DNA from 2 places in the Mesorhizobium sp. M0621 genome. Region 1 is predicted to be linked to the other one. Evidence: predicted binding sites of a transcription regulator. Region 1 holds the regulator's gene; the other holds the start of a gene.

What was found. The regulator PhoB, encoded in region 1, activates phosphate uptake and scavenging genes when phosphate is short. The targets are predictions, from matches to a motif close to TGTCATNNANCTGTCAT.
Region 2: the regulator PhoB is predicted to act here: its motif matches at 3,652-3,668, upstream of ugpB (sn-glycerol-3-phosphate ABC transporter substrate-binding protein UgpB).

The regions. Positions count from the first base shown of each region.
Region 1 is NZ_JAMYQF010000001.1:216,352-222,513, forward strand. It holds gene pstS (phosphate ABC transporter substrate-binding protein PstS) at 1-711, shown strand, start outside; gene pstC (phosphate ABC transporter permease subunit PstC) at 776-1,759, shown strand; gene pstA (phosphate ABC transporter permease PstA) at 1,763-2,614, shown strand; gene pstB (phosphate ABC transporter ATP-binding protein PstB) at 2,611-3,414, shown strand; gene phoU (phosphate signaling complex protein PhoU) at 3,440-4,147, shown strand; gene phoB (phosphate regulon transcriptional regulator PhoB) at 4,164-4,853, shown strand; gene NKI38_RS01175 (IS3 family transposase) at 4,958-5,695, opposite strand; gene NKI38_RS01180 (transposase) at 5,755-6,105, opposite strand.
Region 2 is NZ_JAMYQF010000020.1:23,016-29,177, forward strand. It holds gene NKI38_RS16005 (sn-glycerol-3-phosphate import ATP-binding protein UgpC) at 1-337, opposite strand, end outside; gene ugpE (sn-glycerol-3-phosphate ABC transporter permease UgpE) at 345-1,193, opposite strand; gene ugpA (sn-glycerol-3-phosphate ABC transporter permease UgpA) at 1,202-2,122, opposite strand; gene ugpB (sn-glycerol-3-phosphate ABC transporter substrate-binding protein UgpB) at 2,279-3,589, opposite strand; gene NKI38_RS16025 (EAL domain-containing protein) at 3,953-6,162, shown strand, end outside.

The DNA of each region.
Region 1 (6,162 bases):
CCGGGCGAACTGGTTCTTGACGGCGCGACCTTGGCCCAGATCTACCTCGGCGCCATCACTAGCTGGGATGATGCGGCGATCAAGGCCTTGAACCCGACCCTCACCCTGCCGTCCACCGCGATCGCCGTCGTGCATCGCTCGGACGGCTCGGGCACGACCTTCAACTTCACCGACTACCTGGTCAAGCTGTCGCCCGACTGGAAGGACAAGGTCGGTTCGGACACGGCGGTCGAATGGCCGACCGGCGTCGGTGCCAAGGGCAGCGAAGGCGTTGCCAACACCGTCAAGCAGACCGACGGCGGCATCGGCTATGTCGAGTATGCCTATGCCAAGCAGAACAGCCTGTCCTACTCCAAGCTGGTGAATGCCGCAGGCAAGGTCGTCGAGCCGTCGCTCGAATCCTTCGGCGCCGCTGCTTCGAATGCCGATTTCAAGGGCGCGAAGAACTTCAACGTCATCATCACCAATGAGCCCGGCGACACCACCTGGCCAATCGCTGCCTCGACCTGGGTGCTGATCCACAAGGTTCCCGACGATGCTGCAGCCACCGGCGAAGCGCTGAAGTTCTTTGCCTGGGCCTACAAGGACGGCAAGGAAACCGCCAAGGCGCTCGACTATGTGTCGATCCCCGACAGCGTCGTCGACCTGATCAAGACCTCCTGGAAGGCCGATATCCAGGCCGACGGCAAGCCCGTCTACGCCGGCGAGTAACTTCCTTTGAAGGAGCGCCGCGCCGCGGCGCTCCTTTTCCTCAACTCAAAGAGCCGAGCTTCACATGAGCGCTGTCCAGGAAGCCTTGCCAGCCATTCGAGGTTCGCGCGACGCGATTGTCAGACGATTCGCGCTGACTGACGCGATCTTCCACGGAATGACCCGGGCTGCCGCCATATTGGTGCTGGTCCTGCTTGGCGGCGTTGCGATCTCGCTTTTTGCCGGTTCCTGGCAAGCCCTGTCGACCTTCGGCTTCTCCTTCCTGACCAGCGAAAGCTGGAACCCGGTGACAGAGAAGTTCGGCGCGCTGGCGCCGATCTACGGCACCATCATCACCTCCGCCATCGCCATCCTGATTGCCGTGCCGCTCGGCATCGGCATCGCCATCTTTCTGACCGAACTTTGCCCACGCCCGCTGCGGCGGCCGATCGGCATGGCGGTGGAGCTGCTCGCCGGCATCCCCTCGATCATCTACGGCATCTGGGGCCTGTTCGTGCTGGCGCCGTTCCTGCAGACGACGGTGCAGCCCTTTATCATCGGCGTTTTCCACGGCATTCCCGGCCTCAGCAGCCTGTTTGCCGGTCCGCCCTACGGCATTGGCCTGCTGACCTCGTCGCTGATCCTTGCCATCATGGTGCTGCCCTTCATCACCTCGATCACCAAGGACGTCTTCGACACGGTGCCGCCGGTGCTGAAGGAATCGGCCTACGGCATCGGCTGCACAACCTGGGAAGTGACCCGCCGCGTGGTCATTCCCTACACCAGGATCGGCATCATGGGCGGCGTCATGCTCGGACTTGGCCGCGCGCTCGGCGAGACCATGGCGGTGACCTTCGTCATCGGCAACGCGCACCGCATCTCGACGTCGCTGTTCGCGCCGGCAACGACGATCTCCGCGACCATCGCCAATGAGTTCACCGAAGCCGTCGGCGACCTCTATACCTCTTCGCTGGTGGCGCTCGGCCTGATCCTGTTCGTCATCACCTTCCTGATCCTTGCCATCGCCCGCTACATGCTGATGCGCATCGATGCCCGCACCGGAGCCTGACCGATGTCGACAGCCACATCGCTTCACCAGAGCCGCAAGAGGAAGAATGCCGTGATGATGACGCTGTGCGTCACCGCGGCGGGCATCGGACTTGCCTGGCTGGCACTCATCCTCGGCGCGCTGGTCTACAAGGGCGCCGCCGGCCTGTCCCTTGACGTCTTCACGCAGATGACGCCGCCGCCCGGCGACGCCGGCGGCCTGCTCAACGCCATCTATGGCAGCGTGGTGATGACGATCATCGCCGTCATCGTCGGCACGCCGATCGGCGTGCTGGCCGGCACCTACATGGCCGAATATGGCCGCTTTTCCAAGCTGACCACCGTGGTGCGCTTCATCAACGACATCCTGTTGTCGGCGCCGTCGATCATCATCGGCCTGTTCGTCTACGAACTGATGGTGCGGCCGATGGGGCATTTCTCGGCAATCGCCGGTGCTGTCGCGCTCGCCATCCTCGTCATTCCGGTCGTCGTGCGTACCACCGAAGACATGCTCAACCTGGTGCCGAACGCCTTGCGCGAAGCCGGCACCGCGATCGGCGCGCCGCGCTGGGTGGTCATCAAGTCGGTCGCCTACCGCGCCGCGCTTTCCGGTATCGTCACCGGTATATTGCTGTCGATCGCCCGTATCTCCGGCGAGACGGCGCCACTGCTCTTCACGGCGCTCAACAACCAGTTCTGGTCGAGCAATCTCAACGCGCCGATGGCCAGCCTGCCTGTCACCATCTTCCAGTTCGCTCTCAGCCCTTACGAGGAATGGCAGCAACTGGCCTGGACCGGCGCACTCATCATCACATTGACGGTTCTCGCGCTCAGCATCGTTGCTCGCAGCCTGACCGGACGCAGAGAGGACAAATGAGCCAGATGTTGTCTCCAGACATGACGATTGCCGCCGAGGCCACCGCCAAGGCCAAGATCGAGGTCAAGAACCTCAACTTCTACTACGGCCAGTCGAAGGCGCTGAAGGACATCACGCTGTCCTTGCCGGAGCGCAGCGTCACCGCCTTCATCGGGCCTTCGGGCTGCGGGAAGTCGACGCTGCTGCGCGTCTTCAACCGCATCTACGAGCTCTATCCCAAGCAGACCGCCGAAGGTCAGGTGCTGCTCGACGGCCAGAACGTCCTCGACCGCTCGCAGGATCTCAACCTTTTGCGGACCAAGATCGGCATGGTGTTCCAGAAACCGACACCATTTCCGATGTCGATCTATGAAAACATCGCTTTCGGCGTCAGGCTCTATGAGAAGCTCAGCAAGTCCGAGATGGACGGTCGCGTCGAGCAGGCGCTGAAGCGGGCAGCACTCTGGACCGAGGTCAAGGACAAGCTCAACGCCAGCGGCCTCAGCCTCTCCGGCGGCCAGCAGCAGCGGCTCTGCATCGCCCGTACCGTGGCGGTGAAGCCGGAAGTCATCCTGCTCGACGAGCCGGCCTCGGCGCTCGATCCGCTGTCGACCGCCAAGATCGAGGAGCTGATCGACGAGTTGCAAGCCGACTACACGATCGTCATCGTCACCCACAACATGCAGCAGGCGGCGCGCGTGTCGAAGCAGACGGCCTTCATGTATCTGGGCGAGCTGGTCGAGTTCGACCGCACCGAGAAGATCTTCACGTCGCCCCGCGAGAAGCGCACGCAGGATTATATCACCGGCCGGTTCGGCTGAGTTCAGGCATACGAGGGACAGGATCATGAGCGAACACACAGTCGCTTCTTTCGACGAGGATCTCGGTCAGATCAGCAAGCTCATCAGCGACATGGGCGATCTCGCCAGCTCGATGGTCGGCGGTGCGACCAAGGCGCTTTTGAATTCCGACAACGCGCTGGCACAGCGTGTCGTCTCCGACGACGCCATCATGGATGCGCGTCAGCGCGAGCTCGACGATCGCGCCATCACGTTGATCGCCAAGCGGCAGCCGATGGCCGACGATCTGCGCCATGTCGTCGGCTCGATCCGCATGGCCGGCGATCTCGAACGCATCGGCGACCTTGCCAAAAACATCGCCAAGCGCGTCGGTACTGTCGGCCTCAGCGTCACGCCGCGCGACCTTTCGCACTCGATCGATGGAATGGCGCAACTGGTGTTGATCCAGGTGCAGGGCGTCATCGAGGAATATGCGGCCCGCGACGCCGAGGCGTTGGCAAAACTACGCGCCGACGACGAGCGCATCGATGTCAAGTACACGTCGGTGTTCCGCGAACTGCTGACCTACATGATGGAAGATCCCCGCAACATCACGGCGTGCACGCATCTGTTGTTCTGTGCCAAGAACCTCGAGCGCATCGGCGACCACGTGACCAACATCGCCGAAAATGCCTATTATGTTTTGACCGGTACGCAGCTGCCCGCCAATCGTCCGAAGCAGGACGAGACGGCAATGTCCGCGCCGGCGGCATGACAGGAGTGACCGGCCGATGATCGCGCCACGCATCATGGTGGTGGAGGATGAGGAGCCGCTAGGCGTGCTGCTCCGCTATAATCTGGAGTCCGAAGGTTACCAGGTCGAGGTGGTGACGCGCGGCGACGAGGCCGAGATCCGGCTGCAGGAGAACGTTCCCGACCTTCTGGTGCTCGACTGGATGGTGCCGGCGGTTTCCGGCATCGAACTCTGCCGGCGCCTGCGAATGCGCTCCGAGACCGAGCGGCTGCCGATCATCATGCTGACCGCGCGCGGCGAGGAGAGCGACCGTGTGCGCGGCCTCTCGACCGGCGCCGACGATTATCTGGTCAAGCCGTTCTCGACACCGGAGTTCATGGCCAGGGTCAAGGCGCTGTTGCGCCGCGCCAAGCCGGAAGTGCTGTCCAGCGTGCTCAAGGTCGGCGACATCGTGCTCGATCGTGAATCGCACCGGGTCTATCGCAAGAAGAGCGAGATCCGGCTCGGACCGACCGAATTCCGCCTGCTCGAATTCATGATGCGCCATCCCGGCCGCGTGTTCTCGCGCAGCCAGCTGCTCGACAATGTCTGGGGCGAGACGATCTACATCGACGAGCGCACGGTCGACGTGCATGTCGGCCGGTTGCGCAAGGCGGTCAACAATGGCCGCATGCCGGACGTGATCCGCACCATTCGCGGGGCGGGCTACGCGATCAGGGAAGACTAAAGCGCGTCGCGGTTGAACGGATTTAGGCGACGCGCTTTAGGTGTTTGTTTTTTATGCATGTCGTTTTCCCAAAACTGGAGTGCGCCCCTAGGGGTGGACACTGATCAGGCTGCGGTTTTGCCCGTCTGCCGGATGTGTTGATCCTCGAACTGTTGCGGGCTGAGATATCCCAGCGCCGAATGGAGCCTGCGTTTGTTGTAGACCTGGTCGATGAAGTGGGGAAGGTGTTCGGCAACGTCCTCGAAGGTTTCAAGCGCCATCGGATAAACCGCCTCGAGCTTCAGGGTCTTCATGAAGCTCTCCGCTTTGGCATTGTCATAAGGATTGCCCTTGCGGCCCATTGAGCCGGCCAGACCATGGCCGGCGAGAAGCTGCCGGTAAGTCTCGGCGGCATATTGGGAGCCGCGATCGGAATGATGAACGCAGCCTAGCGGTGGCTTTCTGCGCTCGATTGCGGCGCGCAAGGCGGCGCCCGTCAGGCGGGCATCGATCGCGCGGCTGATAGCGTAGCCGACGATCATGCGCGACCAGACATCGAGAATGATGGCGACGTAGACGAAGCGGATCGGTAGCGCGACATAGGTGATGTCGCCGACCCAGAGTTGGTTCGGACCGGTCGGAACGATGTCCTTTGCCAGATTGGGGAAGATCGGACTGTTGTGATTGCTGTCGGTCGTAGCGACGAACCGGCGTCTGACCTTCGGTTGCAGGCCGTGGTCGCGCATCAGGCGGCGGATCTTCTTGTGGTTCACCACAAAGCCTTGCTGACGCAGCGCCGCGCCCACGCGGCGATAGCCATAAAACTCGAATTCGTCGCAGATCGAGACCATCGTCTCGACGATAGCGGTATCATCGGCCGGTCATTCCGGGCGGTCATAAAAGCTGGAACGCGCCAGATCCATCAGCCGGCAGCCTTTGGCGACACTGAGACCACGGGGCCGGTGATGACGGACGTAATCCCGCTTTTCGGCCGCGGAGCGCTTTTCAGAGCCCCCTTTAGAAACTCCAGTTCCAGAGCCTGCTTGCCGACAAGTCGCTCAAGCGCGGCAATCCGCGCCTCATATTCCGTGATCAGAGTGGCCGAAGCCGTATCTTCATCGAAGCCGCCTGCCTCATACTTGCCAATCCAGACACGGATCGGAGTACGGGTGATATCGTGCCGTTTCGCCAAACTGTGCAGCGTCTCGCCCGACAGATATTCCTGCACGACCTGACGCTTGAACGTGATGCTGTAACTACGATGTCTTGCCACGGTTCTCTCTCCGAAAACCCGACAGCCATGGTCAATTCCTCAGGACGATCTGTCCAC
Region 2 (6,162 bases), on a different contig from region 1:
TGTCGATCTCGTCTTTCGGCGTGCCGCGGTTACGCAGCCCATAGGCCATATTGTCGTAGACCTTCATATGCGGATAGAGCGCATAGTTCTGGAACACCATGGCGATGTCACGCTCGGTCGGGCCGATTGAGTTGACGATCTTGCCGTCGATCGCAACCGTTCCCGAGGAGATGGTTTCGAGCCCGGCGATCATCCTCAGCAGCGTGGACTTGCCGCAGCCGGATGGGCCGACCAGCACGCAAAGCTCCTTGTCGGGAACGGCGATGGAAACGCCTTTCACGGCCTCGAAGCCGCTGGGGTAGACCTTCTTCACATCCTTCAGATCGACGGTCGCCATCAGCTTCTCACTTTTCGGAATCGACCAGCCCGCGAACGAACCAGCGTTGCATCAGCACCACGACCAGGATCGGCGGCACGATGGCCAGCATCGCTGTAACCATGACCAAGTGCCACTGCGTATCGGCATCGGCGAAGGAGACCATCTTCCTCAGCGCGATGACGATCGTATTCATGTTGCTGCTGTTGGTGACGAGCAGCGGCCACAGATATTGCGTCCAGCCATAAATGAAGAGGATGACGAACAGCGCCGCGATGTTTGTCCGCGACAAGGGCAACAGGATATCGAAGAAGAAGCGCCACGGTCCCGCACCATCGACACGCGCCGCCTCCACCAGCTCACCTGGAATGGTCATGAAAAACTGTCGAAACAGCAATGTGGCGGTAGCCGAGGCGATCAGTGGGATGATCAGGCCGGCATAGGTGTCGATCATGCCGAGATCGACCATCACCTTGTAGGTTGGCAGGATGCGCACCTCAACGGGAAGCATCAGGGTGATGAAGATCAGCCAGAAGAAGACCATCCGCAACGGAAAACGGAAGAACACGATCGCATAGGCCGACAGGATCGAGATGAAAATCTTCCCCACCGCGATGCCGAGCGCCATGACCGTGGTGTTGAGCAGCAATCGACCGACACTGACGCCGCCGATGCGGCCGACACCGCCGAACAGCGCTTCGCTGTAATTGTTCCAGAACTGATCGCCGGGCAGGAGCGGCAATGGCGGCTTAAGGATCGTTTGCAGCGTCTGCGTCGAGGCAACGAATGTGTAGTAGATCGGGAAGGCGACGATCAATATGCCGAGGATGAGCACGGCATGGGCGAGGAAAATGCGAGACGAGGACTGACCGATCATCGCTTGCCTCAGCCGTAATGGACTTTGCGTTCCACGTAGCGGAACTGGATGGCTGTGAGCGAGATCACGATGATCATCAGGATGACCGACTGCGCCGCCGAGTCACCGAGGATCAGATTGACGAAGCCGTCATTGTAGACCTTGTAAACCAGCGTCTCAGTCGTCTTGCCCGGACCGCCGCCGGTGACGGCATGGACGATGCCGAACGTGTCGAACAGGGCATAGACGGTGTTGACGACCAGCAGGAAGAAGGTCGTCGGCGCGAGCAGCGGGAAGACTATGGTCCAGAATCGCTTTGTCTCGCCGGCGCCGTCCATGGCCGCCGCTTCGATCAAGGTTTTCGGCACCGCCTGCAGGCCGGCGACGAAGAACAGGAAATTGTAACTGATCTGCTTCCAGGCAGCGGCGGACACCAGCAGGATCATGGCGTGGGTGCCGTTGAGAAGTGGATCCCAGGCGATGCCGAAACTCCTCAGCATGTAGGCCAGCGACCCGATCGACGGGTTGAAGAGGAACAGCCACAGCATACCGGCAATCGCCGGCGCCACCGCGTAGGGCCAGATCAAGAGCGTGCGGTAAAGACCTTTGCCGCGCACCACCTTCTCTGCCATGACCGCGAGCAGGAGCGCCACGCACATGGCGACGATAGCGGTCGCAAGGGAAAACACCACTGTGACCTTTATCGAGTTTAGGTAGGCCGGATCGGCAAGCACTTTCCTGAAATTGGCGAACCAGACGAACCTGGTCCTTAGTCCGAACGGATCCTGCCTGAGCATGGATTGGTAGAACGCCTGACCGGCCGGCCAGTAGAAAAAAACGAGCGTGATGGCTAGTTGCGGCGCCACCAGCAGGTAGGGGAGGACCTTGTTGGGAAACACGACGCGGGGGGTCACGGAGCCACTCCGAGTTGATGAGGCGGGCGGCACCATGTGGCACCCCTCTGCGCCAAGACGGCTTTGATGAGCGTTTCGGATTCGGCATCATCGACCATTGACGAAATCGCAAAGGACGGCACCCCCCTCGCCGAGGGGAGATGCCTGACGGGACAGGTGGGTGCGCCGTAGAGCAAGGCCTCTGCGCTCGCTCTAATTCCCCAGCGCTTCCTTGATCGCGGCATTGCCACGCGTAACCGCATTGTCGAGCGCCTGCTGCGCGGTTTGCTGGCCGGCGAGCATCTTCTCGAACTCCTCGTTCTGGATATCGCGCACCTGCGGCAGATTCGGCAGACGTACGCCCTTCGAATTGTCGGTCGGCGCCTTACCCGTCATCTGCAGGATCGGGGTCTCGCGACCGATGTTCTTGTCATAGAAACCGGATTTCTTGGTCGCTTCATAGGCCGCCAGCGTTACCGGCAAATAGCCCGACTTCTGGTGCAGGTACTCCTGCACGTCGGTCTTCGACAAATAGGCGAAGAAAGCAGCCACTCCCTTGTATTCCTCGTCGGATTTGTCCGCGAAAACCCACAGGCTGGCGCCACCCGGCGTCGTGTTCTGCGGCGCGCCCTTGGCGTCGCTGTCATAGGGCAATTGGCCGATGCCGTAATTCATGCCGGACTTGACGATATCGCCGAGCCCGCCGGAGGATTCAGTCATGATCCCGCATTCGCCGGCAAGGAAGATCTGCTTGGCTTCGGAAGTGCGGCCGCCATATTTGAAGGTGCCGTCCTTGGCGAGATCTGCGAGCGCCTGGAAATGGTTGACGAAAATCGGCGCATTGATCTTGAGCTCGACATCGCCGCCGGCCAGACCGTTCTGCTGGGTGGCCCATGACACGTCATTCCAGGCCGCGAAATTCTCCAGATGGATCCAGGTCAGCCAGGTCGAGGTGTAGCCGCAGGCGGCCGCGCCGCTCGCCTTGATCTTCTTGGCATCTTCCCACACCTCATTCCAGGTCTTGGGCGGGCTGTCGACGTCGAGACCAGCCTTCTGGAAGATATCCTTGTTGTAATAAAGGATCGGCGAAGAGGAGTTGTAGGGGAAGGAGAGCATGGTGCCGTCCGGCTTCGAATAATAGCCGACTATGCCTGGCAGGTACTGGCTCTTGTCGAAGGTCATTCCTGCGCTGGTCAACACATCGGCTGCCGGCTTGATTGCGTCTTCGGCTGCCATCATCACGCCAGTGCCGACATCGAACACCTGAATAATGTCGGGCGCCTGGCCGGCGCGGTACGCGGCGATGCCGGCATTCAGCGTCTCGGGATACGTGCCCTTGAACACCGGAACGAGCTCATAATCGCTCTGGCTGGCATTGAAATCTTTGGAGATCTTGTCGACAACTTCGGCATTGGCGCCAGTCATGGCGTGCCACCAACTGATCTGCGTGACAGCAAAAGCGGAGGTTGAGGAAAGCAGCGTAAAGGTGGCGGCAACACCGGCCGCGAAGCCGAAGCACTTCATGTTTCATCTCCCGTTTGTCATTGGCGAAAGGGGCACTCCCGCAAAGGCAATATGTGTCGCTCATGACAATCAGACAACGGTTTTGTTGCAGATCGACGAACTTCACCCCTTTGCCTCACGCAACGCTCGCTGCCGCTTGGCGGCATGGAAAGCGATACGGTTAGCCGGCTTAGCGCGACGACAAGCGCGCCAGGAACTGCCGTCAGGACTGCCAAGCTGGCTTTCGACATATCAGCCCTGATTGCAGCCGCTGCAACCCGAGGAGACACGCCAGGGTTGTGGGCGACTTTATCGATCCTTCAATGGCAAGGCGCTACTCAATTCTGCTGCCTTGTTTATTTCCGATAGATCAGGTGAAATAAGATGCTGACGGTCTACAATTGCATCGTCAACGAACACGACCTGAGATTGATCGCACTCGCCGCGCTGATCTGCGGAATTTCCTGTTTCTCTGCCGTCAACCTGCTTCACCACATCAGCCGCTCCACAGATCGGAACCGGCTTGCCTGGTTGATGATCGCGGCGACGTCGACCGGCTTCGGCATCTGGGCAACGCATTTCATCGCCATGCTCGCGTTCACACCAGGCATACCCAGTGCCTACGATCCGGCGCTCTCCGTGCTTTCGCTCGCTGCTTCGGTCGCGCTGACGGCGGCCGGCATGTGGATCGCCACCTGGCGGGACGAGTTCGATTATCATCTCGTCGGCGGTGCCGTCCTGGGCGGCGGCATCGCGGCCATGCACTACATCGGCATGGCGGCATTCGAAGTCCAAGGCCGGATCGAATGGAACCTGTTGCTCGTCGCCGTTTCCTTGCTGGCCGGCGTGACGCTTGCGGCGCTGGCGCTGCGGGTCGTGCTGCGCCGCCCCTCCTTGCGAGCGACGTCCGTCGGCGCGGTGCTGCTGACGCTGGCGATCTGCACCTTGCATTTCATCGGCATGGGTGCCGTCTCGATCTTTCCCGATTCTTCGATCGCCATATCCCAGTACACGATCGAGCCGACCTCGCAGGCTTTCGCGGCCGCGGCCGCCACGCTGGTGATCCTGGTGCTGTCGGCATCGGCGCTGTGGATCGATTTGCGCTTCCGCCGCCAGAAGCTCGAAGTCGACCGCATGCACGGCCTGGCCAACGCCGCAGTGGAGGGCCTGATCGTTTGCGACGGTAACCGCATCATCAGCGCCAATGACAGCATTGCGAGACTGACGGGCATGGCAACCGCGACGCTGAACGGAATGCAGCTTGGCGATCTCTTCGGGGCCGATATGTCCGGCTTCGGCGAACAGCCGCAGGAGGCCGAATTGAGCGGCCGCGATGGCACAGGCATTCCTGTCGAGCTGATCGCCAGGAGCATCGACTACTGTGGCAAGCCTCACAATGTAGTCGCCGTCCGCGACATTCGCGAGCGCAAGAAAGCCGAACTGGAAATCCTGCGCCTTGCCCATTTCGATCCGTTGACCGGACTGGCCAATCGCCGCAGCTTTTCCAGCAGGCTTGAGACAGAAATTGCCGCGTTGGACCGGGCTGGGAAAGGCAGTCACCTTGCGCTTCTGCTGCTCGATCTCGACCGGTTCAAGGAGGTCAACGACCTGTACGGGCACGGCGCCGGCGACGCCATGCTGCAGAAGGTTGCGCATTGCGCTGCCGGCATCCTCCGTCAAGGACAGGTGGTGGCGCGGCTGGGCGGCGACGAATTCGCCATCATCGCCCCGAACCTGACCGACCCATTGGAGGCCGGCCGAATCGCCAGCGCCCTGCTGACCGTCATGCGCGAGGAAAACCGGCTCTCTGTCGGCGGCGGCCTGGTGTCGGCCAGCATCGGCATTGCGCTTTATCCATCGGACGCCGAAAACCAGGCCAGCCTGATAAGCCACGCCGATACGGCACTCTACCGGGCCAAGACCGAAGGCAAGGACACCTACCGCTATTTCGAGGCCTCGATGGGAGCCGAGGCACGTGACAAGCGCGTCATGGAGCACGAACTGCGCCAGGCGGTCGCGCGCCAGGAGTTCTACCTCGTCTACCAGCCGCAGAAGGAGATCAGCAGCGGCAAGATGGTCGGCTTCGAAGCCCTGATCCGTTGGCGACATCCGACACGCGGCGACGTGCCCCCGAACATCTTCATCCCGGTGGCCGAAGAGAGCGGAGCCATTGGCCAGATTGGCGATTGGGTGCTGACGGCGGCCTGCGAGGAAGCCGCCCGCTGGGAAAATCCGCTGACGGTGGCCGTCAATGTCTCGGCGGTGCAGCTTCACAATACCAATTTCAGCCGCAAGGTCCATGAAACGCTGCTGAATTCCCGCCTGGCGCCCGGCAGGCTCGAACTTGAGATCACCGAAACGGCGCTTGTGAAGGACATGCCGCGCGCGCTGGCGACTTTGCGGCAGGTCAAGGCGCTGGGCGTGCGCGTGGCGATGGACGATTTCGGAACCGGCTATTCCTCGCTCTCCAACCTTCGCGCCTTCCCCTTCGACAAGATCAAGATCGATGGCTCCTTCATCAAGTCCGTCGACAAGAACGGCCAGGTCGCGGCGATCGTACGCGCCGTTCTGGGACTTGGACGCGGCCTCGGCCT